DNA from 3 places in the Pseudomonas xantholysinigenes genome. Region 1 is predicted to be linked to each of the others. Evidence: riboswitches for the same ligand, from Rfam matches in the RefSeq annotation. Region 1 holds a riboswitch; each other region holds the start of a gene.
What was found. A riboswitch is a leader RNA that binds a small molecule or an ion and turns the genes downstream of it on or off. The one in region 1 is predicted to bind cobalamin.
Positions count from the first base shown of each region.

Region 2: linked by a shared signal. The riboswitch ahead of HU772_RS12200 (ABC transporter ATP-binding protein) and the one ahead of HU772_RS15005 (TonB-dependent receptor) in region 1 are both predicted to bind cobalamin.
Region 3: linked by a shared signal. The riboswitch ahead of cobW (cobalamin biosynthesis protein CobW) and the one ahead of HU772_RS15005 (TonB-dependent receptor) in region 1 are both predicted to bind cobalamin.

Region 1 covers NZ_CP077095.1:3,381,514-3,391,997, reverse strand. Annotated here, with positions in the region: gene HU772_RS15025 (pyridoxal-phosphate dependent enzyme) at 1-727, opposite strand, end outside; gene HU772_RS15020 (helix-turn-helix transcriptional regulator) at 742-1,443, opposite strand; gene HU772_RS15015 (amidase) at 1,532-3,235, opposite strand; gene yghU (glutathione-dependent disulfide-bond oxidoreductase) at 3,395-4,234, opposite strand; gene HU772_RS15005 (TonB-dependent receptor) at 5,072-7,192, opposite strand; cobalamin riboswitch at 7,303-7,507, opposite strand; gene HU772_RS15000 (GNAT family N-acetyltransferase) at 7,650-8,219, opposite strand; gene HU772_RS14995 (carboxymuconolactone decarboxylase family protein) at 8,298-8,642, opposite strand; gene lpxO (lipid A hydroxylase LpxO) at 8,785-9,684, opposite strand; gene thpR (RNA 2',3'-cyclic phosphodiesterase) at 9,900-10,445, shown strand; gene HU772_RS14980 (ABC-F family ATP-binding cassette domain-containing protein) at 10,409-10,484, opposite strand, start outside.
Region 2 covers NZ_CP077095.1:2,716,137-2,726,620, forward strand. Annotated here, with positions in the region: gene HU772_RS12165 (multidrug effflux MFS transporter) at 1-694, opposite strand, end outside; gene HU772_RS12170 (DUF6555 family protein) at 944-1,165, shown strand; gene HU772_RS12175 (LuxR C-terminal-related transcriptional regulator) at 1,171-1,785, opposite strand; gene HU772_RS12180 (ATP-binding response regulator) at 1,892-3,511, shown strand; gene HU772_RS12185 (hypothetical protein) at 3,529-3,840, opposite strand; gene HU772_RS12190 (FecCD family ABC transporter permease) at 4,021-5,046, opposite strand; gene HU772_RS12195 (ABC transporter substrate-binding protein) at 5,043-6,005, opposite strand; gene HU772_RS12200 (ABC transporter ATP-binding protein) at 6,002-6,772, opposite strand; cobalamin riboswitch at 6,897-7,078, opposite strand; gene HU772_RS12205 (SEN1982 family lipoprotein) at 7,149-7,778, opposite strand; gene ppk2 (polyphosphate kinase 2) at 8,003-8,824, shown strand; gene HU772_RS12215 (hypothetical protein) at 8,826-9,899, opposite strand; gene HU772_RS12220 (HlyD family secretion protein) at 9,911-10,484, opposite strand, start outside.
Region 3 covers NZ_CP077095.1:3,214,387-3,224,870, reverse strand. Annotated here, with positions in the region: gene HU772_RS14270 (transporter substrate-binding domain-containing protein) at 1-2,013, opposite strand, end outside; gene HU772_RS14265 (response regulator transcription factor) at 2,017-2,631, opposite strand; gene HU772_RS14260 (DUF1272 domain-containing protein) at 2,805-3,047, opposite strand; gene cobM (precorrin-4 C(11)-methyltransferase) at 3,111-3,863, opposite strand; gene HU772_RS14250 (cobalamin biosynthesis protein) at 3,893-4,285, opposite strand; gene HU772_RS14245 (CbtA family protein) at 4,303-4,995, opposite strand; gene HU772_RS14240 (CbtB domain-containing protein) at 5,006-5,191, opposite strand; cobalamin riboswitch at 5,294-5,462, opposite strand; cobalamin riboswitch at 5,523-5,702, shown strand; gene cobW (cobalamin biosynthesis protein CobW) at 5,803-6,870, shown strand; gene cobN (cobaltochelatase subunit CobN) at 6,874-10,484, shown strand, end outside.

The DNA.
Region 1 (10,484 bases):
CGCGGTCGCTGACCAGGTGGCTGTGCACGGTATGGGTGCGGCAGCAGGCCAGCGCCTGCTCGGCCACCCGCTTGGCCCCCAGCGAGGTCGCCACCGATTGGATGCCGGGCAGTTCCACGGTATGCCCGGCCTCGATGGCCGCGTGCAGCGAAGCTGCGCCCTCGGTTTCCACCGCCAGCACCGGAACGTCGTGCCAGCCATTGCGCTGCAGACCTTCGACCACGCCGCTGAGCAGCCCGCCGCCACCGACCGAGAGCACCACCGCGTCGGGCTTGACGCCTGCCGCCGCCACTTCGTCGATCATGCTGGCATGGCCGGCCCACAACAGTGGATCGTCGAAAGGATGGATGAACGCATCGTTCGGCCCCAGCAGCGTTTGGGCGTGGGCGTTGGCCTCTTGCCAGGAACTGCCATGCACCACCACGCTGGCGTCTTCCTGGCGCAACAACTCCTTGGCCCGCTCGGTGGTGGTTTCGGGCACCACCACCGTGACTGGCAACCCCAGCTTGCGCCCGGCATAGGCCACCGCCAGGCCGGCGTTGCCGCCTGAAGACGAGACGAAATGCCGCGCGCCACGGCCCTGGTGTATTTCACAGGCGTGGCCGACCCCACGCAGCTTGAACGAGCCGCAGGGCTGCAGGGCCTCGAGCTTGAGCCACACCGGGCGCCCGGCAGTGCGCGACAGGGGGCGGGACTCGATCAGCGGGGTATGGATATGCAATGGCATGGGAGCTCCTGAGGTCAGTCGCGGGCAGCTGGCGTGTGTTCGCCACGCAGCTGCTCCAGGTAGTTGTAGACGGTGTAGCGGGTGACGCCGAGGGCTTCGGCGGCCTTCTTCACGCCGCCCTTGACGATGAACAGGCCGCGTTCCTGCATGACCCGCACGGCCTCGACCTTGGCCTGTTTGCTCAGCCGGCCCTGGCCGCTGTGGAGCAGCGCGTCCTGGATGATCTCGGTCATCAGTACCGCCATGTCGGCGGGCTCGGCATTGCTGGGCGTGGCACAGGCCGCGCCCAGCGGCTGGAAGTGCTGGAGGAAGGCCATGGCCGCGTCGAGGCCGGTGACGTCGCTGTTCACGCACAGGCTGGCGAAGGGGTGGCCGGTACTGTCGCGGAAAATCGCCGTGGCGCTGCGCAGGGTGCGGCCCTTGAGAGTGGTGGGGTAGTCGGGCAATACCACTGGGTCACAGCCGCGCTGCTCGACCGTGGCGCGCATCAGTGCCTTGAAGCCTTGGTCTTGTTCAGGGGCGGCGAGGATCGGGCTGCCGACCCGGCGGCCGGAGAGATGGCCATTGACGATGGCCACCACGGAGTGTTCCGGGTGGTCGAGGTCGTGCAGGAGGATTTCTAGGTTGTTGGGCGCGACGCTGCCCAGGGCCTGGAGGGTGGCCTTGAGGACGGTAAGGGTGAGCTGGCGTTCGTGAAGGGGATCGGAAGGGGGCATGGAGGCTCGCCAAATTCAATATTGTGTTGAATTTTACACAATTGGTTGAATTTGGCGAGCGCTGTTCAAGCGTTTCGTGGGGCGTGGATCAGCCCAGTTTTGGCGTGCGCGGCGGGATCATGCGACGCGACCCGGTCGACTCGAACGCGGCGGCGAATTTCAACAGATTGTTGTCGCTGTAGGCCTTGCCGGCAAAGGTCAGCCCCACAGGCATGCCGATATCGGCCATCACGCCCATCGGCACGGTGACGGTCGGTACGCCCAGATGGCGGATCGCCAGGTTGCCGTTGGCCACCCAGATGCCGTTGCTCCAGGCGATGTCCGCCGATTCGGGGTTGATGTCGGCGTCCGCCGGGCCGACATCGGCCACGGTGGGGAACAGCACGGCGTCCAGCCCCTGGGCGTCCATCCAGTCTTCCAGGTCGAGCTTGCGGGTGGCTTCCAGGCCGCGCAGGCCGTCGGGCACGGTGGCGATCTGGTCCCAGGTCTTCAGGCCGCGCTTGGCCATGTTGACGTATTCATCCATGCCAGCGGCCAGGTCATCCTCACGGTTGGGCAGGGTGCCCGGGTCGTGGGGGAAGATCTGCGGCCCGTCGACATCGGCCAGGCGGTTGAGCTTGGGGTCGTCGTTGGCGCGCAGGAAGTCGTCGAAGGCCCAGCCGGACAGTTCCCACAGCTCGTCATGGAGGAATTCCTTGCTGACCATGCCGCGGTTGAACACGGTCGGCGCGCCGGGGCGGTCGCCTTCGCAGTTGGAAACCAGTGGGAAGTCGGTCTCGACCACCTCGGCGCCAGCGGCTTCCAGGGCCTGGCGGGCCTGCTGCCACAATGCGATCACGCTGGCACGGGTGTTGATGCGTTGGCCGGTGGGGCCGCCGATACCCGGCTTTTCCGAGGTGCCGGCTTCGGCATCGGCGTTGATGTACATGCGCGGCACGGCGAAGCGCTTGCCCTTGAGCGACCCGGCATCCGCGGCCAGGTCGAGGTAGGAAGCCGGGCGCACGCTCGAGGCGGCCGGGATCGGCACCCATGGCTGCAGGCGCCACAGATCACCACGCTTGTCGGCGTCGTCGGCGACCACCACGTCGAGAATTTCCAGCAGGTCGGCCATGGTCCGGGCGTAGGGTACGACCACGTCCATGGTCGGCGTCAGCGGCCAGTTGCCGCGTACCGAGATCACTCCGCGCGATGGGGTGTAGGCGCACAGGCCGTTGTTCGAAGCCGGGCCGCGGCCGCTGGACCAGGTTTCCTCGGCCAGGCCGAAGGCGCTGAAGCTGGCGGCGGTGGCGGTGCCGGCGCCGTTGGACGAGCCCGAGGCGAACGGCGCGGTCAGGTAGTTGGCGTTGTACGGGCTTTCGGCGCGGCCATAGACGCCGCGCTGCATGCCGCCGTTGGCCATGGGCGGCATGTTGGTCTTGCCCAGGCAGATGGCGCCACCGGCGCGCAGGCGCTCGACGGTGAAGGCATCGCGCTGGGCGACCAGGTCCTTGAACGCCGGGCTGCCGGAGGCGGCGGTCAGGCCCTTGACCAGGTAGCTGTCCTTGGCGGTGTAGGGGATGCCGTCCAGCGGGCCGAGCGTTTGGCCACGGGCGCGACGGGCGTCGGAGGCTTCGGCCTCTTTCAGGGCTTCAGGGTTGCGCACCACCACGGCGTTGAGCGCGGTGGCGGTGTCCTGGCCATCATAGGCGTCGATGCGTGCCAGGTAGGCCTTGACCAGTTCGACGGCGGTCGTGCGGCCGGACTCGAGCGCGTCGCGCAGCTCGGCAATGGAAACCTCGGTTACCTCGATCATGCTGTCACCACAGTTGTGCAGGTGGAAAAATCATGGCGGCGAGTGTAGCAAGAAGGTCCCGAGGGGCGCAGGCATGCAGTGGGGAAATGCTTCGTTGCAGCGCGGCATTCTGGCCGCGCGGCCTTGTCGGTCCGAAGCCTCGGCAAGGCCGCTCCAGGCTCAGTCCAGGTCTGTGGCTGAATGACGCTCTGGCACCTGGCTGGCTTCGTCGCCCCAGGTGCGGTTGACCCGGGTGCCGCGCTGCACGGCTGGGCGTTGGGCAATGAGTTCGGCCCAGCGTTGCACATGGCGGTATTCATCCACCGCGAGGAACTCGGCGGCGCCGTACAGGTTGCCGCGCACCAGCTGGCCATACCAGGGCCAGACGGCGATGTCGGCGATGCTGTATTCGTCGCCGCCCAGGTAGGTGCTTTCGGCCAGGCGTCGGTCGAGCACATCGAGCTGGCGCTTGGCTTCCATGGTGAAACGGTTGATGGCGTATTCGAATTTCTCTGGCGCATACACATAGAAATGGCCGAAACCGCCGCCCAGGTAGGGCGCCGAGCCCATCTGCCAGAACAGCCAGTTCAGGCTCTCGGTACGCGCGGCCGGGGCCTTGGGCAGGAAGGCGCCGAACTTCTCGGCCAGGTACAGCAGGATCGAGCCGGACTCGAATACCCGCACCGGCGGTTCGACGCTGTTGTCGAGCAGGGCGGGGATCTTCGAGTTCGGGTTGATCCCGACGAAGCCGCTGCCGAACTGATCGCCGTCGCCGATGCGGATCAACCAGGCGTCGTACTCGGCGCCGACGTGCCCGAGGGCGAGCAGTTCCTCCAGGAGGATGGTGACCTTGACGCCGTTGGGCGTGGCCAGCGAGTAGAGCTGCAGTGGCTGTTTGCCGACCGGCAGCGGCTTGTCGTGGGTGGGGCCGGCGACCGGACGGTTGATGCTGGCGAACTGGCCTCCGGAGGGGGCCTGGTGGGTCCAGACCTTGGGCGGAATGTACTCGGGCTTGCTCATGCGCGGAATCTCCTGGTAGGCGGAATGCGGCCAAGTAAAGGCGTGGACCTGCATTCATGCCATGGGTTCGGCGCGGGGGACAAATGCAATCGATGCATAACGGATATCGAACGGCGAGGATTTACAGGTGGCATCAGCTGTGAAAGCAATCCCGCCAAGCGCTCGAGGCATCTGTTAAAGCTAGCGCGGTCGCTGTGGGAGCGGCTTCAGCCGCGAACACCGGCATAGCCGGTGCCAGGCACCGCGTCGCTTGCTTCGCGGGTAAACCCGCTCCCACAGGTGTGGTGCATGCCATGAAACCAGCGCGGTCGCTGTGGGAGCGGCTTCAGCCGCGAACACCGGCGCAGCCGGTGCCAGGCACCGCGTCGCTTGGTTCGCGGGTAAACCCGCTCCCACAGGTGTGGTGCATGCCTTGAGGTCGGCGCGGTCGCTGTGGGAGCGGCTTCAGCCGCGAACACCGGCAAAGCCGGTGCCAGGCACCGCGTCGCTTGGTTCGCGGGTAAGCCCGCTCCCACAGGTGTGGTGCATGCCATGAAACCGGCGCAGCCGGTGCCAGGCACCGCGTCGCTTGGTTCGCGGGTAAACCCGCTCCCACAGGTGTAGCGCATGGCTTGATGCCGGCGCGGTCCCTGTGGGAGCGGCTTCAGCCGCGAACACCGGCGTAGCCGGTGCCAGGCACCGCGTCGCTTGGTTCGCGGGTAAGCCCGCTCCCACAGGTGTGGTGCATGCCATGAAACCGGCGCGGTTGCTGTGGGAGCGGCTTCAGCCGCGAACACCGGCGTAGCTGGTGCCAGGTTTGCCTGCAATATCGCATGGCGAGGGTTCGAGGCCGTGGCCTTAGAAGCTGTAGTCCAGCGTGGCGAAATACGACCGCGGCGCGCCCAGCAACCATTGCTCGCCGCTGTAGCTGGACTGGGCGTACTGGCGGTCGAACAGATTGTTCAGTTGCAGGCCCAGGCGCACATCGGGCAGCACTTGCCAGCCGAGGTTGGCGTCGACCACGGTGTAGCCCGGTACCTGGGCGTCGTTGGCGGCACTGGTGTAGCGTGCGTCCACATAGCGCAGGCCGATGCCGGCGTCGACCGCCTGGCCGAAGCCTTTGCTCAACCACAGGTTGGCGGTTCGGTGCGGGACATCTTGCGGGCGATTGCCGGCTCGGTCGTAGACAACGCCACCGCTGCGTTGCAGGAAATCATCGTACTTGGCCCGCACCAACGCGGCGTTGGCCGACACCTGCCACTGGTTGCCCAATGCCAATTCCAGGCTCGCTTCGAGCCCATCGGAAGTCTGCTGGCCGGCTTGCTGGCTGCGCTTGGAGACCACGTCATAGACCGGCAACTTCTTCTTGACGATGTGGTACGCCGCCAGCGTCCACTCGCCACGTCCGTCCCAGAAGCGCTGTTTCAAGCCCAGTTCGGTCTGCTTGGCTTCGGTCAGTTCCAGGCGGTCTTCCGGTCGCAGGGTCAGCAGGTCGCCGACGCCGTCCTCGCTGGTGGAGTACTGGCCGTACAACGACAGATCGTCGGTGGCCGCGAACACCAGCCCAGCGCGCCAGTTACCGCCGCGCAGGCTGCGGTCGTTGCGGGTGCCGTCGACGAGGTTGTCGCGATCGATATGGTTCTGGTCGCGGCGCACGCCGGTCACCAACGACAGGCGCTCGGTGAGTTGCGTTCGGTTTTCGGCGAAAAGCGCAAAGGTGCTGGTTTTGGACAGCATCTGCGGGCGCAGCGGCGAGCCACTGTGGAAACCGCCGGGGGTGGGCTGCCAAGGGTCGAGTGGGTCACTGCCGTCGTCGTTGTAGGGCGAGTTGCTGTCGACATTGAAGCGAATCTTGTTGTACTCCGCCCCGACCACGGTCTTGCTGGCCAGGCCGAACAGCGCGTGATCGAAGGTGAAGCTCTGGCGGTCGCCGATCTGTTCCTGGTTGTGCTTGATTTCCAGGAAGCTGGCGCGCCCGACCAACCCGCTGTCGGCATCCCAGGCGTACTCCTCGGCATTGCGCCAGTGGCGGCGGCTCTTGATGTAGTACAGCTGGTTGCTGGCGCTGAGGCTGTCGTTGATCTGCCAGTCGCTGTTCAGCCGCGTCCACTCGTCGTGGTAGCGCTGCTGGTCGTTGCTGACGTTGTAGTTCTTCTTGCGCAGGCTGCCGCGCAGGTGGCCGTCGATCAGTGGGGTGCCGTAGTAGTTGGCCGGCTGCGCGTCGCCGCGCTCGTGGGACAAGGTGAAGCTCAGGTCGTCGGTGGCGTCGAAACGCAGCGCGGCCGACAGCGCCAGGCTGCGCGAGTCGGTGCGGTCGACCCAGCCGTTGCTGGCCTGCTGGTTGAGGGTGAGCCGGTAGCTCAGGCGTTCGCTCAGGCTGCCACCGCTGTCCAGGCCCAGCTGCTGGCGGTCCCAGGAACCGTAGCCCAGGCGCAGGTGGTTGCGGATGTCGCCGTCGAAAGGCTTTTTCGGGATCACGTTGACCACCGCGCCAGTGGCGCCTTCGCCATATAGCACCGAAGCCGGGCCGCGGATTACATCGATGCGCTCGACCATCCACGGGTCGACCGGGTAGGTCAGGGTGCCGGCGCCGGCGTACAGGCGCGAGCCATCGAACAGGGTCATCACCGAGCTCTGGCCGCTGAAGCCGCGGGCCGACAGGCCGGTGCCACCGTCGCCCGGCGTGCCGATGAAGGTGATGCCCGGTGAGCGGGTCACGGCATCCTGCACGGTCTGGTTGTTGCGCCCGAGGATCTGCGCTTCGCTCAGCGTGCTGGTGCTGGCCGGTGTTTCCAGGGCGCTGAGGTTCAGGCGCGAGCCGGCCTGGGTTGGGGTGGCCAGGTCGACCACCTGCGGGTCGCGGTTGTCGGTGATCGCCGTGGAGGGCAGGGTGAGGCTACCGGGCTGTTCATCGGCCAGGGCCGGGATCGAGACGGCGAGGCACGCCGCCAGGGTGTGAAGCTTGTTGAATCGGGACATGTCGTTCCACTGCTGCAGGAATGAATGGATCCCGGTGGAAGAACACGCAAAGGCGAACCGCGTAGGCAGGCGCGCACGCGGATACCGGCCTGCGCCCGCCCACCGCGGGTTGCCAAGTGAAGCCTCAGGCCGGTCTCCGGGCTTGCGAGGGTCGTGAAGCCTTCACCTTCCCATGCCGAGGCACAGTGGTCTGTCGAAGGGTTCGCTCGCTTACCGTTGCGGGGGCAGCGCCGGACTTGTCGTGGGGACGACTCACCGGCTTCCCGTTTCACCTTGCGCGCGGCGGCGCAGGGCACCTGAAACTGGCGCGCATCTGACCATCGAAGCGCCAGGGAGTCAATCGTTTGAGTGAATGGCGCCTCTGTGACTCATACCATGCGCTGCCCCTGTGGCAGCGGATTGATCGGGGCGTCGAACCGCCACGAAGCAGGCAATGCGGTGCCATGTGCTGTGTCGATCAGCGACCGCGCCGACGCGACACCCGCGCCTCGATGTTCTTGCGGCCAATCAGCAGTGGCGGTTTTTCCACCACCGGTTCGTCGGCCAGCCACTTGTACATCACCAGGCAGTCCACCAGGCCCAGTTCGGCATGGCGATAGGCCTTGGGCAAGCGCCCGACGGTGTCGAAGCCAAGCTTGTGCCACAGCGCCACGGCCACTTCGTTGGTCGCCACCACCGAGTTGAACTGCAGGGCCAGGAAGCCCTCCTGGCGGGCGAGTTTCTGCGAGTGCTCGCACATCAACCGGGCCACGCCGCGACCTCGGGCAGATTCGCCGACCATGTAGCCGCAGTTGCCCACATGCGCGCCGGGGCCGCCGGCATTGGCCTTGAGAAAGTACGAGCCGAGCAGTTCGCCGTCTTCCTCGGCCACCAGCGTGCGCAGCGGTGTTTCCAGCCACAGCGCGCGGGCGCGCTCGAGGTCGAGCCCGGGGTCGAAGGCGTAGGTCTGGCGGGCCTGGACAATGGCCTGGAAGGTGGGCCAGAAGCGTTGGAAATCTTCCGGGGTCATGGGGCGGATCTGGATCATGGCGGTTCCTGCGGGTACTGAGCCGCTCAGTCTGGGCGGCGCGGCGCCGCCGCGCAAGGGCGGCGACGCCTGGCCGGGTCAGGCGCCGGACTTGCCCACGGCATCCAGGGCCCGGGCCGAGTAGACCAGCGCGGCGCCAGCGTTCATCGCCACCGCCACGCCCAGGGCCTCGGCGATTTCCTCGCGGGTGGCGCCGTGCTTGACCGCCTGCTGCGAATGCACGGCGATGCAGCCGTCGCAGCGGGTGGTGACAGCCACGGCCAGGGAGATCAGTTCGCGGGTCTTGGCATCGAGGTGGTTGGTCTTGGCGCCGGCACCGCTGGCGGTCATGTAACCGGCCACGGTATCGGGAGAAAGGTGCTTGAGATCGCCGATGCCGGCCATCAACTGCTTACGGTAGGCGTCCCAGTCCATCATGCTCATCGTGTTCACCTTGTCAGGTTGGCAACAGGAGCTTTCAGGCTAGTCGAAAGTGGGCTGTTCGGGAGGCGGGACAGGGGCGACGCGAAGGTCGCCGGCAAGGCCGGCTCCTACGCGCGGGTAGGAGCCGGTTTGCGCAGGGCGATCAGATGTAGATGAAGACCAGTACCAGCGCCGCGACCACGGCCCACTTTTCCAGGTAGTAGCGGGTGCGGTTGCGCTTTTTCATGGCCTTGCCGCGTTCACGAATCTTGTAGATGCGGGTGAACAGGCGGTTGATGCCGCCGGTCTTGTCGCTGGCGTCGTTGGGCGCGGCGGCGGCGGCCATGACGTTGCGGCTGAACCAGCGGTTGAAGGCGCTCGCCCAGCGGTACTTGAGCGGGCGCTCGACGTCGCAGAACAGGATGATGCGGTTGTGCTCGGTGGTGTTGGCCGCGTAGTGGATGTAGGTCTCGTCGAACACCACGCCTTCGCCGTCGCGCCAGGAGTACTTCTCTCCGTCGACGTCGATGTAGCAGCCGTCATCGTTGGGGGTATCCAGGCCCAGGTGGTAGCGGTAGGAGCCGGCGTATGGGTCGCGGTGGCGCACCAGCTTGGCGCCTGGCGGCAGGGTAGCGAACATCGCCGCCTTGACCGAGCCGATGCCTTGCAGCAGTTCAGTGGTGCGCGGGCACAGGGTCATCGCCGAAGGGTGGCTCTCGCCGTACCACTTCAGGTAGAAGCGCTTCCAGCCGGTCTTGAAGAACGAGTTGAAGCCGACATCGTCGTAGTTGTCGGATTTCTTGATTTCACCGGCTTGCAGCAGCTGTTGGCCTTCGGCGCGGATTTCCTGCCAGTGGTCCTGCAGCACCTTCAGCTCGGGGAACGCTTCCACGGGCAGGTACGGTTTGGCCGGGTGCTTGGAGAACAGGTAGAGGAAGGCGTTGACCGGCGCCAGGAAGCTGGAGTGGTCGCCCAGCTGGCGGGTCAGTTTGTGGCGAACCCGACCGCGCAGGTGAACATAGGCGATCGAGAGTACGAAGATCAGTACGAGTGCAATTTTCATGGACGTTTACTTGTCGAAAAATGGCCATGCGCCATGGCGTAAGCCCGCCAGCATAAACAATCGTGGGCCGGGTTTGTACCTATTGTTACGACAAATCCACACGACTTAGGTGGGATGGCCTACGGGTTGCGTAAACGATTCAACAGCCCTTGCAGGCTTTTCCCATGGCCAGGGCGCTACACTCGACCCTTCGATCCGCAGCCAAGGAGCAGGACATGGTCCAGGACACACGCCCGAGCGGGGCGCCCTTCAAACGCCTGTTCTTCGCCTTGCCGGTCGTAGATGCCCAGTGCCGGGCCCTGGCGCAATGGCGGCGGAGCTTGAGCCTGCGCAGCGGCAGGCCGGTGCCGGCGGAGAACTTCCATGTCACCCTGGTGTCTCTGGGCGATGTCGATGCGGGGCAGGTCTCGTCGATCTGCGCCGCGGTCGACCGGTTGACACTGCCGCAGGCGCCACTGCGGCTGGTGCTGGACCGCATGCAGGTGTGGCCGCGTGCCGATGCGCTGGTGCTGGAGCCCGAGCAGGCGCCCGTCGCCTTGCGTCAGTTGGTGTATGCCCTGCACCAGGCGTTGTTGCCGCTCGGTATCGCGGCGCCGACCCGCGAGTACCGGCCACACCTGACCCTGTCGCGGGATTTTCGCGGCCAGTTGCCGGAAGCCGGTGAGGCACCGGAGTTCTTCCTGACGGCGCGGCACTTCACCCTGTACGAGTCGCGCAAGGGCCGCTACTGGCCCTTGGCCGAGTGGCCCCTGGCGCAGTGAAAGCGGCGGCTGATATCCAGCCCGTCGAGGAAGTCTTCG
Region 2 (10,484 bases), 670 kb from region 1:
CAATGTAGGCGAACAGGAAGAAGAACACCGCCGACAGCGCCAAGGCCGGGCGCAGGAAGGCGCCATCGCTGGCGATGCGGGCGTAGGTGCGCCATACCGTGCCCGGGGCCAGGCGCATACGGGCGTCGAGGGGCAGGGTTTCGCCGAGGGTCAGCAGCGAGTTGACCAGGGTCAGCAGGCCCAGGCCTGCCAGCACCAGCATGATCGCCCGCCAACCATAGGCGGCATCGACCAGGCCGCCCACGGCCGGAGCCAGAATCGGTGCCAGGCCCTCGATGGTCATCAGCAGGGCGAAGATCTGCGCCGCCCGGGCGCCGTCGGCGACATCGCGAACCATGCTCATGATCACCACCAAGGTCAGCGCGCTAGCCAGGCCTTGGATCAAGCGCGCCATCAGCAGGGCTTCCAGCGAACCAGCCGCCGCCGCGGCCAGCGACGCCAGGCTGAACACCAGCAGCCCGGCAAGCAAGGGGCGGCGGCGGCCCAGCGCGTCCACCAACGGGCCGAACAACAACTGGCCGGCGCCCATGGCCATTAGGAACACGGTCAGGGTCAATTGCACCTGGGTATAGCCGGTACCGAAGTCTCGGGCCATTTCAGGCAGGCTGGCCAGGTACATGTCGATGGCTGAAGGGCCCAAGGCGCCGATCAGCGCGAGGGAGGCGGCGAAGCGCAGGTTGGATGTGCGGGGCATGACGGGTGTATCCACAAAGTCAAACAAAACAAACCTACCGGTCGGTAGGTTTGCGGAGATTAAACAGTTCCCGGTACCCGGTCAACATGGCAGCACTTGTCGGGCGGGCAACGGCTGTCATGGCGATGAGGGGAGACCGACCAGCACAGACGCGCTCCGCATCACCTCGCCTGAGATGTCATTGAATTTTTTGCCCGTCGGTGCAGTCAGTCGAAGTGTTATCCATGGAAACCAGGAGGGCTTCGCGCAATGCCTAATCCCCAGCTGTACACCATCGAATACCAACTGCATGGCCAGCCACGCCAGTTCATCATCCGCCTGGAACACATGGACAATGCCGAGGCTTGGCATTGGGCCAGTTGCGATGCGGGTTTGGGGATCATCCCGAAATTCGGGCGGGAGCGGATCAGGAAGGTGAGCCGGCCGATGGCGGAGCGCTACGGCATCACCGAGGTGCGTTGGCGGGTGTAGGCAGATTAGCTGCCGGAATATTTGACCGCCGCCGCGGTGCGGGTCGGCACATTGAGGGTCTTGAGCAGCGAAGAAACATGGATGCGCACGGTGAACGGAGAAATATCCAGTTCCCGGGCGATTTCCTTGTTGGTCTTGCCTTGGGCGATCAGGCGCAGCACATCCTGCTGGCGGTGGGTGAGCTGCTCCAGCTCGCTGTCGGCACCCATCTGCGGCAGCAGCCCGGAGGGCGCGTAGCGCACCACCACATCGCCCTCGCGAATAGCCAGGATCGCCTCGGCGATCTCGTCCGGGGTCAGGCTCTTGCCGATGAAACCGTCGGCGCCGGCGGCCATGACCTCGGCAACCACATCCGGGTCATCGACCATCGAGGCGATGATCAGCGTGGTGCGCGGCATTTGCCGACGCAGCTCGGCGAGGCGGCCGATGCAGGTCAGGCCGGGGAAGCGTAGGTCGAGGATCAGGGTGTCCGCTGGCGTGCCCTGGCTGACCAGGCGCAACACGTCCTGCAGGCTACCGGCCTGCTCCAGCTCGGCTTCGGGCAACAGGCGGCGCACGGTGCTGACCATGGCTTCCCTGAACAGCGGATGATCGTCCGCCACGATGATGCGGCACGTCACGTCGTGGCACTCCCTGTTAGCCGACACATGCTAATTTAGCAGTCACCTGCGGCCATTTCCGGGATAAATGCAGGAATTGACTACTGGCGCACAAGGACGTTACCCCATGAAGTTCGAGAAAAACAACGAACTGGACCAAGCCAACCTGCGCATCATCGTGGCTTCCTGCGCAATCAGCTACGTGGCGCTGCTCGGCTTCCTGCCCGGGCGCGAGCTCGTGACCTACCTGCCCGTGCTGCTCTACTACGCGGCCTTCGTCGTGGTCTCGGTGATCATGCGCCAGGCCATCAAGCGCTGGCCCGGGCACTATCCCGCCCGGCGCATCTTCGGCATGCTCGGCGACTACACGGGCACCAGTTTTGGCCTGGTGGTCGGGGGCGAGGCGGCCTTGCCGCTGTATGCGGTGATGGTCTGGATCAACCTGGGCAACGGCATGCGCTTTGGCTCGCGCTACCTGGCCATCGCCACAGTTCTGGCCCTGGCTGCGCTGCTGGTGGTCTGGCAGCTGACGCCGTACTGGCAACAGCAGCCGTTCGTGGTGCTGATGCTGCTGACTACCAGCACCTTGATCCCGTTCTACGCCCACCTGCTGCTGGAGCGCACACGCAAGGCCACGGCCCTGGCCGAGGCCGCGACCCGAGAGAAGTCGCGCTTCCTGGCCCAGGCCAGCCATGACCTGCGCCAGCCGATTCACTCCATTGGCCTGTTCACCGCCTGCCTGCGCGAGGCCCACTTGGGCGAGGAAGAACGGCGCCTGGTGGACAGCATCGACCGCTCGCTGCTCAATGTCTCGCAACTGTTCCGTTCGATCCTCGACCTCTACACCCTGGACAACGGCCAGGTGCAGCCGAAGTGGGAGTCGTTCGCCGTGGATGGCTTTTTGCGCGAGCTGCTGCGCCAGAACAGCGAAGCGGCGCGCTGGGCGGGCGTTGAGATGCGCCTGGTACCCAGCCGGCACTGGATTCGCGCCGACCCGGGGATGCTGGCGACCATGGTCCAGAACCTGTTGTCCAATAGCTTCAAGTACGCCGCCGGACGCCCCTTGCTGATAGGCGTGCGCCCGCGTGGCCAGGGCCTGGCCATTGTGGTCTGCGATCGCGGGCGCGGCATCGCCCTCGAGCATCAGGACAAGGTGTTCGAGGAGTTCTACCGGGTGCGCGAACTGCGTGACAAGGATGTCGAGGGAGTCGGCCTGGGGCTGGCCATCGTCAAGCGCCTCGGCACCTTGATGGGGCTCAGGGTAAGCCTGCGCTCGCGTCCAGGACATGGCACCACGGTGACTTTGCAGGGGTTGCCGATCGTCGCGCCGCAGGTGCCGCGCTCGAACATCGACCAGGCGATCCAGGCCGGCATGCTCAGCGGTTTGCGGGTGTGCCTGGTGGAGGATGACCACAACGTGTTGCAGGCCACCAGTGCCTTGCTGCGGCGCTGGGGCTGCGAGGTGCAGGCCGAAAGCTCGCCCCACGGGCTGAGCAGTGACTGCGAGGTGATCGTCGCCGACTATGACCTGGGGCCGCAGGCCACGGGTATCGATTGCATCGACCAGCTGCGGGCCCAGCGCGGCGAGCGGGTGCCGGCCCTGATCATGACCGGCCATGACCTGGATCGCCTGCAGGGCGCGTTGCAGGCGCGCGGCATCGCCGTACTGGCCAAACCGGTGCGGCCGGCGGAGCTGCGCGCGGCATTGCGGACATTGCGCGAGGAGGCAGCGGCGCCGACCAACTAGGCCGGCGCGGCCCAAAGTCACTGGAAGGCCGGGGTCTGGCCTTCTTTCCAGCAGTTGGGGGAGGGCGTAATCAGACCCATGCCGGCGACGGCGACCATGCCGCCACTGGCCACCTGGCAGTCGAACTGGCCCTTGCCGGTGCTCACGCTGTAGTAAGTGGTGCTGGAGTCGCTGCGCAGGTTGCTGACCTTGCTCACCGGCACGCCCAGGGTGACCTCGGTGCGTTGCTTGAGGGTGTCGGCATTGGGCGAGGCGGTCTGGCAGCCGGCCATGGCGGCGAGGCCGGCGAGCAGGACCAGGGACTTGATGGGGAGGGACATGGGGATCATCGCATTGCTTCCTTGGCATTGTTCTCGGAACGCCGCTCGCCCGGCCAGGAAAGGGAGGGACTGGCCGGACGAGGGGTAGGGCGACTATAGCGCTGGCGTACCCCTGGGGATGTAGGGCAGATGTGCGAGATGGCGAATAGCTATTATTGGCTCCCGCCGCATCAATAAGCCATGGCAGGCTCAGCCCTGGCGGCGCAGCAACACGATAAAGAATCCACCCCCCAGCGCCGCCGTGGCGATACCGATCGGCAGGTCCTGCGGGGCGATCAAGGTGCGCGCGGCCAGGTCGACCCAGACCACGAACAGCGCCCCAAGCAGCGCGCAGGCCGGCAGCAGTCGACGATGCTCGGCGCCGACCAGGCGGCGGGCGATATGCGGCAGCATCAGCCCGACGAAACCGATGGCGCCCGACAGCGACACCAGCACGCCGGTCAGCAAGGCGCAGGCTACGAACACGCCGGCGCGTACCCGGCGAGTGTCGATGCCTAGGCTCACGGCGGTCTGTTCGCCGCTCATCAAGGCGTTGAGCGCGCGGGCCATCACCATCAGCAGGATGAAACCGGCCAGCACGCTCAAGGCCGGCAGCCACAGCAATGACCACTGGGCCAGCCCCAGCCCGCCAAGCATCCAGAACATCACCGAGCTCGCCGCATGGGGATCACCGGTGTACAGCAGCAGGTTGGCCAGCGCCATCACCACGAATGACACCGCGACCCCGGCCAGCAGCAGCTGTTCGCTGTCCAGGCGCCCACGTCGGCTGGCCACGCCAAGGACCAGCAGCATGCAGCCCAGGGCGCCGAGAAATGCCGCCAGCGGCAAGCTCAGCACCCCGGCGAAAGGGCCAAGGTAGAGCACCACCAACACCGCGCCCAGCACCGCCCCCGAACTCACCCCCAGCAGGTGCGGGTCGGCCAGAGGGTTGCGGGTCACTGCCTGCAGGGCACAGCCGACCAGCGCCAACCCGGCGCCGACCAGGGCGCCGAGCAGCACCCGTGGCGCACGGATCTGCCAGACGATCTGGGCCTGGCCGCGGCCGAGGTCCGCCGCCTGGGCCAGGCCCAGTTGCTGCAGGACGATTTCCAGCACCTTGGCGGCCGGCACCTGGGCCGCGCCGAACCCCAGCGACAACAGGCACGAGCCCAGCAACGCGGCGCTCAGGGCCAGAAGCAACAGGCGATAGGCCGTGGGTTGGCGCAGCGGATTCATGGCTGCGCTCCGGCAAACTGCTGTGGCTGCAATGCCCGGGCGAGTGTTTCGATGGCGGCGGCGTTTTCCACCGACGGTGTCACCTGCAGGTACGACAGCACCACGAAACGCCGCTCGCGAATCGCCGTGACTGCGCCCAGTGCCGGGTGCTGGAGTAGGTAGTCACGTTTCTGCTGCCACGAGGTCGGCCCGTAGTCGACGATGACGATGACCTGCGGATCGCGTTCAACCACGCTTTCCCAGCTGACCTCGGTCCAGCTGGCCTGCACGTCGGCCATGACATTGCGCCCGCCGGCGCTGTCGATCAGCGCCTGGGGCATGCCCAGGCTGCCGGAGGTGGTGGGGCGATCCTCGCCGCTGTCGTAGAGAAATACCCGCGGCCTGGTCTGTACCGAGGCCATCGCAGCGCTGACGCGCGCGACACGCTGGCGCAACGCGGCGATCAGCGTATCGGCCCGCGCGCTGACGCCGAAGATCCGCCCGAGGTTGCCCAGGTCGGTGTAGAGGTCCTCGAGACTCGCCGGGTGCCAGGGCATGATCCGCGAGCAGGATTCGCTCAACTCGTAAACCGGGATGCCGAACGGCGCCAGGCGCTGCGGCGTGAGCGGCCCGCCCACCTGCATGCCATAGCTCCAGCCGGCGAACAGCAAGTCGGCGTCGACGTCCAGCAGGTTCTCCACCGAAGGGTAGCGCGGCGCCAGCTCCGGTAGGCCATGCAACGCCTCGCGCAGTGCCGGGTCGAGGCTTTTCCAGCCGCTGATGCCGCTGTAGCCGACCATGCGTTCGCGCAGCCCAAGGGCCAGGAGCATGCCGGTCAGGTTGACATCGTGGCTCACCGCCCGCTGCGGTGGTTGGGTGAAGGTGACTGCGCGGTCGCAACTGCGCACGGTCACGGGGAAGCTGTCCGCCATGGTGCACAGGGGCAGGCAGGCGAGCAGTAAAACAAGCCAGGGTTTCATGCGTGACGGATCCAGGTAATGCGTGGGTGATCGCCAATGGGATGCCGGTCGACCAGGGCGTGAACGCCAAATACCTCGGCCAGGCACTGTTCGGTCAGGACCTCGGCGGGCGTGCCGTGGTTGACCAGGCGACCCTGCTCGATCAGGTACAGCCGATCGCAGAAGGCCGCGGCCAGGTTGAGGTCATGGAAGCTGGCCAACAGGCCCAGGCCACTACCGCGCAGGTGCTGCAGCAATGCCAGTTGATGGCGTGGGTCGAGGTGGTTGGTGGGTTCGTCGAGAATCAGCAGGCGCGGCTGCTGGGCCAGCGCCCGGGCCAGCAGCACACGCTGCTTCTCGCCGCCGGACAAGCTGGCGAACGCCTGCGTGGCGCGTTGCAGCAGGTTCAACTGGCGCATGGCAGCGTCCACTGGTGCGCCAGGGCCATCGCCGTCGAGCCAGCCCAGGTGCGGGGTGCGGCCCATGGCGACGACATCGCGCACGCTCAGGCCGAAGTCTTCGGGAAACTCCTGGAGCATCACCGCCACGCGCCGGGCCAGCCAGCGCGGTGGATGCCGCCAGATATCCTCGCCGTCGAGCAATACCCGGCCGCTGCGTGGCCGGCTGAAACGATAGGCGCAGCGCAGCAGGCTGGTCTTGCCACTGCCATTGGGGCCGATCAGGCCGACGAATTCACCGGGGCGCACCTCGAGGTCGATCGCTGCCAGCAGGTCGGGCGCGCCGGGGGACGGCGACCAGTGCAGGTGTTCGAGGCGCAGGAGGGGCACAGGCATGAACAGACACCAGGACGGGAGGAATGAACCCGACGGTGACGGTGGCTGGCAGCCGCGCAGGCGGCAGGGCGCCTGGCACACTCAGCGCACCCGCCCTCCGCGGGAATGGCCATGGGCGAATCAGGCCGGTCTCCGGGCTTGCGAGGGTCGTCGGGCATTCACCTTCCCATGCTCGGGGCACAGTGGTCTGTCGAATGCCTGGCTCGCTTACCGTTGCGGGGGCAGCGCCGGACTTCCCGCCAGGGGCGAGGCACCGGCTTCCCGTTTAACCCCAGGCGCTGCGGCCTGGGACACCTGAAAGCAGGGGCGCATCTGAGCATTTATGCCGGGGTGAGTCAATGCGCCGAGGTTCAGGGGCGTCTGCGCAGGTTCAATTGGCCAGCAGCCGCTCGTGGACCCAGCCTTGCGCGGTGAGCACCATAGCGCGGGTTTCTTCCAGGGGCTTGCTGGCACTGGCAAGCGCCTGGTCGAGGCCGGTGATCCCGGCCTGGATCGCGCTGTCGGCGGCCCAGGCTGGCAGCTCGTTGATCCGGTAACTGTAGGTGACCTGCGTTTGCCGGCGCCCCTGCTGTTCGCCGGGCACGCTGAAGCCCTTGATGGCGGTGACCTCGGCCTTGCCGAAGCACAGGCCGCCGATGTTCCCGGTCTTGCCCTGGCGAGCATCGGCCTTATAGTAGCGGCGGCCCTCGTCGGTGAGGTCGTAGGCGTAGTAGATGTCGGTGCGCGCCGGTTGCCACAGGCGCTCGGGGACTTCGGTGCGGCTGATCTCGCGTTCACTGACCACGCCGACCTGGGCCAGGGCATGCAAGGCCTTGTTGGTGCCCTCGACATCGAAGTCGCGGGTGCGGGTGGGAAAGGCGCTGATCACGAAGCAGTAGGGGTACTGGGTGTCGAGGTAGGCCTGGGCCGCCTGGCGCAGCTCGGCTTCGCTGGGCTGCTGGCCGTCCGAGCAGCCGACCAGGCTCGCCAGCAGGGCCGGGGCAATGAGCTTCCTGTCCATCGTAGGGCTTCCTTGAATTGCCGATCACGGGTAGGGCGCTGGGATTAGAACCCGCGCGGCAGAGCGTCCGCAATCGTGGCAAGACGACATATCGACGGGCTTGTGCGGCGGTTGGCAGTTGGTGCCCGGCGCGCCACCGGTGACTGCCCGGCAATTTGCCCATGCTCATCCATACTGCTCTGATCCGCCCCGCGTCGTCGGGGCCTGACGGGGAGGAGCATGCGATGGCCAAGAACGCCGGCAGCAAACGCAAGCGGGACAGCGCCGCGGAAAAACTCGGGCGCAAGCCCTATGACGCCGAGCTCAAGCGCCTGCACACCGAGCTGGTGAAGCTGCAGCAGTGGGTGGTCGCCAAGGGGCTCAAGGTGTGCATCGTCTTCGAGGGCCGCGATGGCGCTGGCAAAGGCGGCACGATCAAGGCCATCACCGAGCGGGTCAGCCCACGGGTGTTCCGCGTGGTGGCGCTGCCAGCACCGACCGAGCGGGAAAAGACCCAAATGTACGCCCAGCGCTACCTGACCCACCTGCCGGCGGCCGGCGAGGTGGTGATCTTCGATCGCAGTTGGTACAACCGCGCCGGGGTCGAGCGGGTCATGGGGTTCTGCAGCGACGAGCAGGCGCGCAAGTTCCTCACCGTGGTGCCGATGTTCGAGCGGATGATGGTCGAGTCGGGGATCATCCTCATCAAGTACTGGCTTGAAGTCAGCGCCCAGGAGCAGACCCGCCGCCTGCAGGACCGTATCAACGACGGGCGCAAGCTGTGGAAGCTGTCGCCGATGGACGTCAAGTCGTACACCCGCTGGGACGACTACACCCGCGCCCGCGACGACATGTTCGCGGCCTCCGACTCGTCCTGGGCGCCTTGGTACATGGCCCGCTCGGAAGACAAGCGCAAGGCGCGGTTGAACATCATCAGCCATCTGCTGCAGCAGATCCCCTACAAGGACCTCAGCCACGAACACCAGGTGGCGCTGCCCAAGCGCGGCAAGATCGGCAAGTACAAGGCCCAGCCTTACCCGTTCAAGATGGTCGCCGAGCGGTTTTGAATCATAGGTAGTGGGCGTTGATGTATGCGCTGATCTGGCGGCCGGCAGACTCGGAATATTCAAACGTCAGCTGGCCATCGGTGACACGGTACTCGATGGGCGGCGTTTGCGAGCGAACGATGATCGAGGCCAATGCAGCGCCGCCGTGCTTGAAGTTGTCGACGAAAACGAAACACCCCCAGTTGATGTCTTCCTGCATCGACGGATCGCCCTTGCGCGCCGAGGGGTGGGCAAAAGGCGGAATTTCGATGTGGTCGTGGCGTGTGACCTCGTCCTCTTCAGCGCTCTTGGGCACGATGGCTTCGTACTTGAGGGTGTCGCCGCAGTAGGTTTGCGCGATGATCAGTTTGGGATTGCCGACCCGCAGAGTTCTCGACATCGGGTTGATGCTGATATCCAGGAACACGAAGTTCGCGCTGAGCTTATGGAAGCGGCCATCGTAGAACACGGCCATTTCATACCCGCCGCCAAAGAACTCGAGCAGGCTGTCAGCGCTGTCGCCCTTCCTGAACTCCGCATTTAGCAGATGGGCGACCTGGGTCAAGGCTATGGAGGCCGCATAGGCCGAGATTTCATCTTCGCCAGGCGGCGCTGGGGCAATGCTCTGCATGATCGGCGCGAAGTCATGCACGACCGAGGCGCCAGATCCACCGCAGTGCACCTCGCCGAGGATGGGGCACTCGAACTGCTCGCAACCAATGCTGAAAGTATGCAGTTGGTCTTCTTCAAGGATGGCGCCGGCAAGCTGCAGTTCGTGTGTGCCAAGCTTGTCGAACAGCTTTTTCATGACGTCCCGGGTAATGCGGATTCTGCCGGACAACCTGCGCAAGCGTGTGATGAAGTGCCTGGCCTGTAGCTGGCTGTCTGCCCATGCCAGCGCACAGTAGTCAGTGATGATGCAGACCTTTTGCGAGGACTTGTTGATTGCCCAGCTGCCTGAAAAAAAATTGGAAACGTTGCCCAGGGTTGGCAATACGGTCTGAGGCGGTCCCGCTTCTCCCACTGGCCCGTTGATGAGCGTATCGGCGATGACGATGGCGCAGCCGGCAGGGTTGTAGGAAGCAATGACGGTCATGCGGATGGTCCTTATTTGTCAACGACGGTTGGACGAGTATCGATGCTCACCACCACCGACATGCCCGGCCGCAGGCGTCGGGCATCGGCCTGGTCGGTGTCGACGAGGATGCGCACCGGAATGCGCTGGGCGATCTTGACGAAGTTGCCGGTGGCGTTGTCGCTTTGCAGCAGGGCGAATTCGGAGCCGGTGGCCGGCGAGATCTGTTGCACATGGCCGCGCAGCTTGAGGTGGTTGAGCGCGTCGACGGTGAAGGTCGCCGGCTGGCCGATGCGCACGTTGGCCATCTGCGTCTCCTTCATGTTGGCGATCACCCACAGGGTGTCTGGCACCAGCGCCATCAGCTGCGCGCCGGGGTTGACGTAGGCACCCAGGCGGGTGCCGATCTGGCCCAGCTGGCCGTCGCGCGGGGCCTTGACCCGGGTGTTGTCCAGGTCGATGCGGGCTAGCTCGACGGCTGCCTTGGCGTTTTCCACCGAAGCTTCGAGGGCCGCGCGATTGACGATCACCGTCTCGCGGTCCTGGCGGGCGATTTCCAGCGCAGCCTTGGCTTGGGCCACGCTGGCGATGGCGGCGGCATGGCTG
Region 3 (10,484 bases), 170 kb from region 1:
TGGCTGCAAGGTCATATGACCAGACTCGATGCGGGAGATGTCGAGGATATCGCCGATAAGGTCGAGCAGGCCAAGCGCCGAGTCGTGGGCGGTTTTCAGGGCGTGACTGTCGCTGCGTCCGTGGTGGCTGTCTTCCAGGGCGAGTTCGAGCAAACCGATGACCGCATTCATCGGCGTGCGTATTTCATGGCTCATGACCGCCAGAAACGTGCTTTTCGCCTGGCTGGCTCGTTCGGCGTCGTCCTTGGCCTGACGCAATTGTTCCAGCAGGCCGCGGCTGAGCGCTAACTGTTCCTGCAGGGCACGTTGGGCTTCGGTGCGTTGGTGAATCAGTTTGCGCAGGTAGGTGTTCCAGAACACCACGCCGGCCAGCAGCAAGGCGGCCAGCACCAGCACTTGCAAGGCCAGGGTGCGGTAGTTGGCCCAGGGGCTGTCGCTGACCACGGCATTGGTGCGCCAGCGATTGACCAACTGTTCCAGCTCATCCGGTGGGATGCTCAGCAGGGCCTTGTCAAGGATCGCCTGCAGTTGCGGCTGCCCCGGGCTCACGGCGAACGCCGCCAGTGCCGGCTCGTCGCCTTGCAGCCCGGCGATCTTGAGGCGGCCTTTGAACACCTGGTTGATGAAGTAGGCGGCGTTGATGTGCGAGCTGATCGCCACGTCGGCATCGCCGTTGGCTACCGCCTCCATCAGTTGCAGCGGGTTCTCCACTTCCACCACACGGATGCCGATGGCCTGGCGCTCCAGGCCATCACGCAGCGGTGATCCGCGCAGCAGTGCCACCCGCAAGCCGCTCAGGGGGTGGTCGCCAATCAGTGGTGGTGCGTTTTGCCGGGTGACCAGTACCCGCGGACTGATCATGTAGGGGCGGCTGTAGCGCAGGCGCAGGGCGCGGTGGATGCCGTAGCCGATGGCGCCGATCATGTCGACCTGGCCGCGAGCGGTCTGTTCGACCATGTCCTGGAAGGATTCGGACTCGACGATCTGGAATTGCAGGCCGGTGCGCAGGCTGATGCGCTCCAGCAGGTCGAGGGCGATGCCACGGGGTTGCTGCTGGCTGTCGGTAAAGCTCAATGGCGCCAGGGTGGTATTGATCATGACCTTGACCTGGCGGTGCTGCTCGATCCAGGCGCGCTCCTCCGGCGTCAGCGCGGCCAGGCGGCGGTCGAGCAGGATGCTAGTGCTGCCACTGGTCCAGCGGCGCAGGATATTCAGGCGCTCGCTGTCGGCGATTCGGCCCAGGGCAAGGTTTACCAGTTTCAGCAGGCGTGGGTTGTCACGGGACACGGCGAACGCGAAGGTACTGGCGGGGGCCTTGACGAACTGATCGACCTTGACGAACCCCTGGTACCCCTTGGCGATCACGTAATCGGTGCTGATGGCGTCCCCCAGGTAGGCATCCGCTTGGCCAAGGGCCACGGCCGCGATACCGGCCAGGGTCGAACGGTAGAGGCGCAACTGCGCCTGGGGAAACAGCTGTTGCACGGTCTGCATGGGCAGGTAATGGTCGACCATCGCCAGTTGCAGGCCGGCCAGGTTGCTGTCTTCGTACCCTGCGCGCGCGTGGCGCGAGGCGATCACCGGCAGGTCGTCGGCATACGGCTGGCTCAGGGTCAGCCCTGCATCGTTGGCCTCGAAAGCGTTGGAGGTGCCGAGCAGGTCGATCTCGCCGGCGCGTAGTGCCGTCAGCGCCAAGGCCCGGCTGGCATAGCGCCGGACTTTGATCGGTACCCCCAGTTGCTCGCCAATCAGCCCTGCGTAGTCGGCACTCAGGCCCTCGTAGTCGGCCTGGCTGGTGTTGATGTCGAACGGTGGATAGTCGGGGCGCGAGCTGCCCAGTACCAGGCCGGCGCGCATTTCGAGCCAGCGGCGATCCGCGTCGTCGAGTTGCAATGGTGACGCTGCGCTCAATGCCCGTGCCAACAGTTGGCGGTTTTCGCTTTGTACCTCGGCAGTGGCGGGCAATGGCGACAACAGGGCCAGCAACAGGCACAGCAGTGTGCGCCCGGTCATCGCTCAGACCACGTGGTTACGTTTGGCCAGGTCGACCATTTCCACCAACGACTCGACTTTGAGCTTCTCCATGATGCGGCCGCGGTAGGTGCTGATGGTCTTGGCGCTGAGGTTCATCTGCTCGCCGATGAATTTGTTGGACTGGCCGCCGCTGAGGCGGCGCAGTACCTCCATCTCGCGATTGGACAAAAGCCGCAGGCGCTCGCTTTCGCTCTCCAGCGTATTGCTGTTGAGCGCCATCTGTGGAAAGGTCGAGTAGCCTTTGACCAAGGCCTTGAGGGCGAACACCAAGGCATCGAGGTCTTCATCCTTGTTGACGAACGCAGAGATGCCTGCGTCCATGCAACGGCGCACGTATAGGTCGGCAGGTTGGCCGGTGAGGGCCATGATCCTCGGCGCGGGCTCCAGTAGCTTGAGGCGCTTGATCACCTCCATGCCATCGAGGTCGGGCAGGCCGATATCGAGGATGACCACTTCGGCCTTGGTTTCCCTGGCCAGGCGCGCGGCCTCCTTACCGCTGCCGGTCTCACCCACGACGGTGAAGCGTTCACGTTCAAGCAGCATGCGTACGGCCAATCGAACAATGTGGTGGTCATCAACCAGCAACACGGATGTCATTTGGGGAACTCCTGTCAAAGTGCAGCCCGCATCCTGCGTTCTATTGCATACGCAAGGCGGTGGGCCAACTGGGCTGCGCGCACCTTACGGACAATCAGGAGCCTTGGTAATAGGCGAGTATAGGCCTGTTGAAAAACCTTCGTGTGCTTGTTGAAAATTCCTACAAATTCATGTCAGGTGCAAACAGTGTGTGGCTTGTTGACCCGCTGGGTAGCCGCCGGGTTGTTGAGCAAGGCATTGCCTGTGCGGGTAGGGCGAGCCACCAGTTGCCCGCCACAATTGGGGCACTGCCCCTGGAAGTGGCGGCCGTTGCAGGTGCGGCAGAAGGTGCACTCGAAGGAGCAGATCAGCGCATCCGGGCTTTCTGCCGGTAGATCGCGGTCGCAGCATTCGCAGTTGGGGCGTAGTTCGAGTATGGCAGGCATTCCGTTGGCGGGGTGTGTGCAGTGTGCAACGCCGCCGCCCCGGCGGCAATCGCCTCAGTGGCCTTGGCGGTACAGGTGCGCGTGCCCGGCGCGGTACAGCGCCGACTCGGAGAACGGCGCATCGCCCAGCACATGGCCTACCAGGATCAGCGCGGTGCGGCGAAAGCCTTTTTCCGCGACCCGTTCGACGATGTCAGCCAGGGTTGCGCTGACCCAGTCCTGGTCCGGCCAGGTGGCGCGGTGCACCACCGCGATCGGACAAGTGGCTCCATAGTGCGGCAGCAGTTCATCGACGATCCTTGGCAGGTGCTTGACCCCCAGGTGGATGGCCAAGGTGCTGCCGTGCCGGGCCAGGTCGGCCAGTTGTTCGCCGGGCGGCATCGGCGAGCTGTCGCCGTAGCGGGTAAGGATGACGGTCTGGGCGACGTCCGGCAGGGTTAGTTCGCAGCCTAGCAGTGCGGCGCTGGCGGCGGTGGCGGTGACCCCAGGGATGATCTGGTAGTCGATGCCCAGTGCCCGCAAATGACGAATCTGTTCGCCGATGGCGCCATACAGGCTGGGATCGCCACTGTGCACTCGGGCCACGTCCAGGCCCTCGGCATGGGCCTGGCGCATGGCGTCGATGATCTGCTCCAGGTGCAGTTCCGCGCTGTTGAGCACTGTCCGTGCGCTATGGCCTTCGAGTACCGCCGGCGGGACCAGGGAGCCTGCGTAGATGATGACCGGACACTGGCGAATCAGGCGCTGGCCCTTGACCGTGATCAGTTCCGGATCGCCGGGGCCGGCGCCGATGAAGTAGACCGTCATGGCGGCTCCTTGCAGATAATGAAGGCGGATTATCCGCCGAACGCCAGTGCCAGGGTAGCGCCGGCAAGGACTTGCCGTGGTACCTGCAGCCTGGGTTGCGACGACGCGCGCGAGGCCAGGGCCAGCGCGGCGCTTTCGGCCACGCCCCAGCAACCGGTCTGGGCAAAGGCGATGGCCGAGCGTTGGCTGAGCAAGGGTTCGAAGGCGAGCAGGTGCGTGGCGTCGAAACAGACGAAGGGCACGCCGAGTCGCTCGGCCAGGGCCAGCAGGCCCGGCTCGCGGGCCTTGGTGTCGATGCTGGCGATGGCGCGCAGGGCCGAATGGGGCAGGGCATGGTTGGCCAGGGTTCTGCGCAACAGCACCGCCAGGGTCTCGACGGGGCAGCCACGGCGACAGCCGAAGCCCGCGTACAGCGCGGGCACTTGGCTGAGCTCGTGCATCAGGCCTGGCGGGCGCGGCGGAACAGCCAGGCGCTGAGCAGGCTCAGGGCCAGCCAGAACGCGGCGTTGGTCAGCCACGAAGCGATCTTGAACTGAGTGGCCAGGGCTTCCGGCGCGAGGCTTTCATGCACCGCAGGCTGCGGTGCGCCGACCACATGGGGGGCTACCAGCAAGACCACACCCAGGGCCTTGAGCAGCCAATGCCGGCCAAACACCAGCAAGGCCAGGCCGGCTGCCGTGGCGGCTGCGGTGCCGATCCACCAGGTCTGGCGCTGGCCGAGGTCGGCGGCCGCGGTCCCGGGTAGCTCGGGAGGCAGGCCCAGAGTCGGCGCCAGGCAGAACACCGCGAAGCCAGCCAGGCCCCACAGCGCACCCGTGGCGGTACGGCCTGGCTCGCGCAGGCTGTACAACGCGGCGAGGATCAGGGCGAAGCCGACTGCCACCACCAGGTTGCCGCCGGTGGTCGACAGCACGCGCTGCCAGCCATCTTCCGGCGCCCAGGCCTCGGCACTGTGCTCATGGCTGTGGCCGGGGGCCTCGTCGTGTTCGTGATGTTCGGCGACTGGGCCGGCGTTCTCGAAGGTTTCCGCCTGGAGAATCAGCGGGGCGACCCAGAAACTTTGCAGCAGGGTCAGCAGCAGGGCGGCCAGCAGCCCGCTGAAACCCGCGGTGCGGGCGATGCGCGTAATCATGCGGGCGTACTCAGTGGCAGGGGAAGGCGGCGCTGTGGCGGGTGTCGTGGGCGGCGTTGTGCACCGCTTCGATGTGCGAGAAGCCCGCGAAGTACACCAGGCACAGGCCCAGCAGGCTGGCACCCACGGCGACGAGCATGCGCTGGCTGAGGCTGACGGGGGTGGCGAGGCTGTGTTTGGCACTGGTGATGGGCATGACGCGTTCCTCTGCTGCTTTTGTTTTGGGCAACGGGCAAGCGCGACGCCCCCGGGCGCGGAGGGCCCAGGGCAAGCGACAGCACCCGCCCACCGCGGGGTTGTTCATCGAGCACCACAGGCCGGTCTCCGGGCTGGCGAGGCGGAGCAGGGCTCCGGTCGCTTACCGTTGCGGGGGCAGCACCGGCTTTGTCGGGGCTTGGTTCCAAGGCCGCGCGACGCACCGGTTTCCCGTTTCACCCCAATGGGGCACCTGAGGGCAGTGCGCTAGCAAATCACGGGGCGTAGCCGGCGTCAATCGCGGCGGCGGTTGACCGCTGTCGGGTGGATGCGTAGCCTTGCCGCTTCGAGGTTCTCAGGCCTGGCCTGAGCTAAGACGGGAACGCGGTACAAGCCGCGGCTGCCCCCGCAACTGTAAGCACTGAAAGGTTCGGCACAGGCCACTGCGCAGGCGCGCGGGAAGGCGCCGGACGGGTGCAAGCCAGGAGACCTGCCTCGCGACGTTTTCGACTTTCAACCGGGCGGGGTGATCCGGTGGCGAACGCGCCCGGCCAGCATGGCCGCGGCCGCCGTCCCGCATGCCCGCGCCATAGCCGCCAAGGGCAACGCGACATGAAAACACTGGCCAAGCTCCCCGTCACCATCGTCACCGGCTTCCTCGGCTCGGGCAAGACCACCTTGCTCCGCCACATGCTCGACAACGCCCAAGGCCGCCGTATCGCGGTGATCGTCAATGAATTCGGCGAGCTGGGCATCGACGGCGAGATCCTCAAGCAGTGCAGCATCGGCTGCACCGAGGAAGAGGCGCTCGGCCGAGTCTTCGAGCTGGCCAACGGCTGCCTGTGCTGCACCGTGCAGGAAGAGTTCTTCCCGGTGATGCGTGAGTTGGTGGCGCGCCGTGGCGACCTCGACCATATCCTGATCGAAACCAGCGGCCTGGCCCTGCCCAAGCCTTTGGTGCAGGCCTTCCAATGGCCGGAAATCCGCAACGCCTGCACCGTCGATGCGGTGATCACCGTGGTCGATAGCCCGGCCGTGGCCGCTGGCACCTTCGCCGCCTACCCGGACCAGGTCGACGCGCAGCGCAAGCTCGACCCCAACCTGGATCACGAGTCGCCGCTGCACGAGCTGTTCGCCGACCAGTTGGCCAGCGCCGACCTGGTGGTGCTGAACAAGGCCGACCTGATCGACGCCGCCGGCCTGGCCAAGGTGCGTGCCGAGGTGGCCGAGGAACTGCCGCCGGCGGTCAAGGTGATCGAGGCCAGCAGTGGCCGCCTGCCGCTCGACGTGCTGCTGGGCGTGGGGGCCGAATCCGAGGCGCATATCGACGGTCGCCGCACCCACCACGATTCGCACCACGACGGCGATGATCACGACGATCACGATCATGATGCCTTCGACTCGATCTCCATCGATCTGCCCGAGGCCGACGAAAGCCTGCTGCTCGATGCCCTGACCCAGCTGGTCGGCGAATTCGGCATCCTGCGCGCCAAGGGTTTTGCCGCCATTCCCGGCAAGCCGATGCGCCTGCTGATCCAGGGCGTGGGCACGCGTTTCGACAAGCACTTCGACCGCGCCTGGCGCAGCGACGAGCCGCGCATCACCCGCCTGGTGCTGATCGGTCAGGACCTCGACGCCGTGCAACTGGAAGCGCGCCTGCGCCAGGCCCTGGGCGCCTGACCCATGCACCTGCTGCGGACCCAGCCCGGCGGCTTCGTGCCGGACGACAGCATCGCCGACCTTGGCCAGACCCCCGCCGAGCTGGTGATTCTCTGCAGCGGCGACTCCCACCTGGCACTGCTCGCCGAAACCGCCGAGCAGTTGCCAAACGATTTTCCCAGCGTACGCCTGGCCAACCCTATGCAGGTGCAGAACCACGCCTCGGTCGACCTGTATGTCGACCAGGTGCTGCGCCATGCCAAGGTGATCCTGGTGTCGCTGCACGGCGGCGTCGGCTACTGGCGCTATGGCGTAGAACAACTGGTGGCGCTAGCCAGTCGTGGCGTGCAGCTGATCCTGGTGCCGGGCGACGACCGCCCGGACCCGGAACTCACCGATCTGGGCACGGTGCGTGGTGCCCAGGCAGAACGCCTGTGGCACTACCTGCGCCAAGGCGGCAAGGCCAACGCGATCAACCTGTTCAACTGCCTGGCCAGTCAATGGCTGGGGCGTGACTACGCCTGGGAAGAGCCCCAGCCGCTGCCGCGCACGGCGGTCTATCACCCGTCACGGCCCAGTGCCCAGTTGCAGGATTGGTACGGCGAGTGGAACCCCGAGTACCCGGTGGCACCGCTGCTGTTCTACCGCTCGCACCTGCAGGCGGCCAACACGGCGTTCATCGATGTGTTCTGCCAGCGCTTGCAAGCGTGCGGGCTCAATCCGTTGCCGATCGCCGTGGCCAGCCTCAAGGAGAGCGCCTGCCTGGGGCAGGTCGAAGCCTGGCTCGATGAGGTGCAGGCCGAGGTGGTGATCAACACCACCGGCTTTGCCCTGTCCAGCCCCGAGCAACCCAACCTGAGGCCGCTGCGTCGCGACGTGCCGGTGTTGCAGGCCATCTGCGCCCAGGACAACCAGCCCGGTTGGGAGCAGAGCGAGCAGGGCCTGGGCGCGCGCGACCTGGCCATGCACATCGCCTTGCCCGAGCTGGACGGGCGCATCATCACGCGCCCGGTGAGTTTCAAGGACCTGGCCTGGCGCAGCGAGCGCAGCCAGTCCGACGTGGTCTGTTACCGCGCCCACCCCGAGCGCATGGACTTCGTCGCCGAACTGGCGCGGCGCTGGGTGACGCTGGCGCGCCTGGACAACCAGGAAAAGCGCGTGGCGCTGGTGCTGGCCAACTACCCGACCCGTGACGGGCGCATCGGCAACGGGGTCGGCCTGGATACCCCTGGCGCCGCGTTGAATATCCTCAAGGCGATGCAGGAGCAGGGCTATCCGGTGGCTGGGCTGCCGGACAGCGGCACCGCGCTCATTCATCAACTGCTGGGCGGGGTGACCAACGACCTCGACCACCTCGATCAACGCCCCTGTGCCCAGAGCCTGAGTCTGGCCGACTACCAGGCGGCCTTCGCCGCGCTGCCCGAGGCCAACCAGCGTGCCGTGCTGGCGCGTTGGGGGGCACCCGAACAAGACCCGATGTTCCGCAGCGGGCGGATGATGATCGCCGGCTTGCGCTATGGCCTGACCTTCGTCGGCATCCAGCCGGCCCGCGGTTATCAGGTGGATCACAGCGCGGTGTACCACGACCCGGACCTGGTACCGCCGCACGGCTACCTGGCGTTCCATTTCTGGCTGCGCAACGGCTATGCCGCCGATGCGCTGATCCATGTCGGCAAGCACGGCAACCTGGAGTGGCTGCCGGGCAAGGGCGTGGGGCTGTCCGCCGAGTGCTGGCCGGATGCGCTGCTCGGACCGCTGCCGAACATCTACCCGTTCATCGTCAACGACCCAGGCGAAGGCGCCCAGGCCAAGCGTCGCACCCAGGCGGTGATCATCGACCACCTGATGCCGCCGCTGACCCGCGCCGAGAGCTACGGCCCACTGCGCCACCTGGAACAGCTGGCCGACGAATACTACGAAGCCCAGCTGCTTGATCCGCGCCGGGCCCAGGAGCTGCAACGGGACATTCTCGAGCTGCTCAAGCGCAACCACATCGACCGCGAATTGCAGCTCGAAGGCCAGCTGGACGATGCGGCCGTGTGGCTGCCGCGCCTGGATACCTACCTGTGCGACCTCAAGGAATCGCAGATCCGCGATGGCCTGCATGTGTTCGGCCAGTCGCCTGCCGGGCGCTTGCGCGACGATACGCTGCTGGCATTGCTGCGGGTGGCCCGGGGCGATGGCAAGGGCGGTAATGCCAGCTTGATTCGTGTCCTGGCCAAGGCGCTTGAGCTGGGCTTCGATCCGCTGGATTGCGACCTTGGCCAGGCCTGGGACGGGCCGCGCCCCGCGCAGCTGCAGGCGCTGGACGGCGCCTTGTGGCGGACCTGCGGTGATACCCGCGAACGCTTGGAACTGCTGGCATTGAGCTTGATCAAGCAGTCGTTGAGCGCAGCTGTCGAGCTGCCGCAAGCGCCTGGCTGGCAGCCGGTGGGAGCAGTGCTGGCGGCGCTGGTGGCGGATGTCGCACCCCGTCTCGACGCTTGCGGTGATGCCGAGATGGATGGCTTGCTGGCGGCCCTGGCGGGACGCTTCGTGCCGGCCGGGCCCAGCGGCGCCCCCAGCCGAGGGCGCCTGGACGTGCTGCCCACCGGGCGCAACTTCTATACCGTCGATGTGCGCAACCTGCCCACCACCACGGCCTGGCGCTTGGGCTTCGCCTCGGCCAACCTGATTCTCGAACGCCACCTGCAGGACCACGGCGATCACTTGCGCCAATTGGGTCTGTCGGTGTGGGGCACGGCGACCATGCGCACCGGCGGTGACGATATCGCCCAGGCCATGGCCTTGATGGGCGTGCGCCCGGTCTGGGCCACCGGCAGCCAGCGGGTCGACGACTTCGAGATCTTGCCCTTGAGCCTGCTTGACCGGCCGCGGGTGGATGTGACACTGCGGGTGTCCGGGTTCTTCCGCGATGCCTTCGGTAACCTGATCCGTCTGTTCGACGCGGCGGTGCAGGCAGTGGCGGCGCTGGACGAGCCGGACGACTGGAACCCGCTGGCCGCCCGTGTGCGTGCCGAGCGGCAAACCCTACTCGCCGAGGGTCTGGACGCCGACCAGGCAGCGCGTCAGGCAGGTTGGCGGGTGTTCGGCGCCAAGCCCGGTGCCTACGGCGCCGGGGTGCAGAACGCCATCGACGGGCGCTTGTGGCACAGTCGTGACGACCTGGCCGAGGTCTACCTCAATCACGGCGGCTACGCCTATGGCGCCAGCGACGACGGCACCCCGGCCCGGGCCCGCTTCGCCCAGCGCCTGGCCCAGGTGCAGGCGGTGCTGCAGAATCAGGACAACCACGAGCACGACCTGCTCGACTCCAACGACTACTACCAGTTCCAGGGTGGCATGCTTGCCGCCGCCGAGACCCTGGCCGGCACCACCCGGGCCAGTTACCACGGTGATCACAGCCAGGCCGACCGGCCACGCATCCGTACCTTGAAGGAAGAGTTGAACCGGGTGATCCGCGCCCGCGCCCTCAACCCCAAGTGGATCGACGGTGCCAAGCGCCATGGCTATAAAGGCGCCTTCGAGCTGGCGGCGACAGTCGACAACCTGTTTGCCTTCGACGCCACCACGCACCTGATCGACGATCACCATTACCAAGGCCTGGCCGATGCCTATGTGCTCGACCCTGGCAC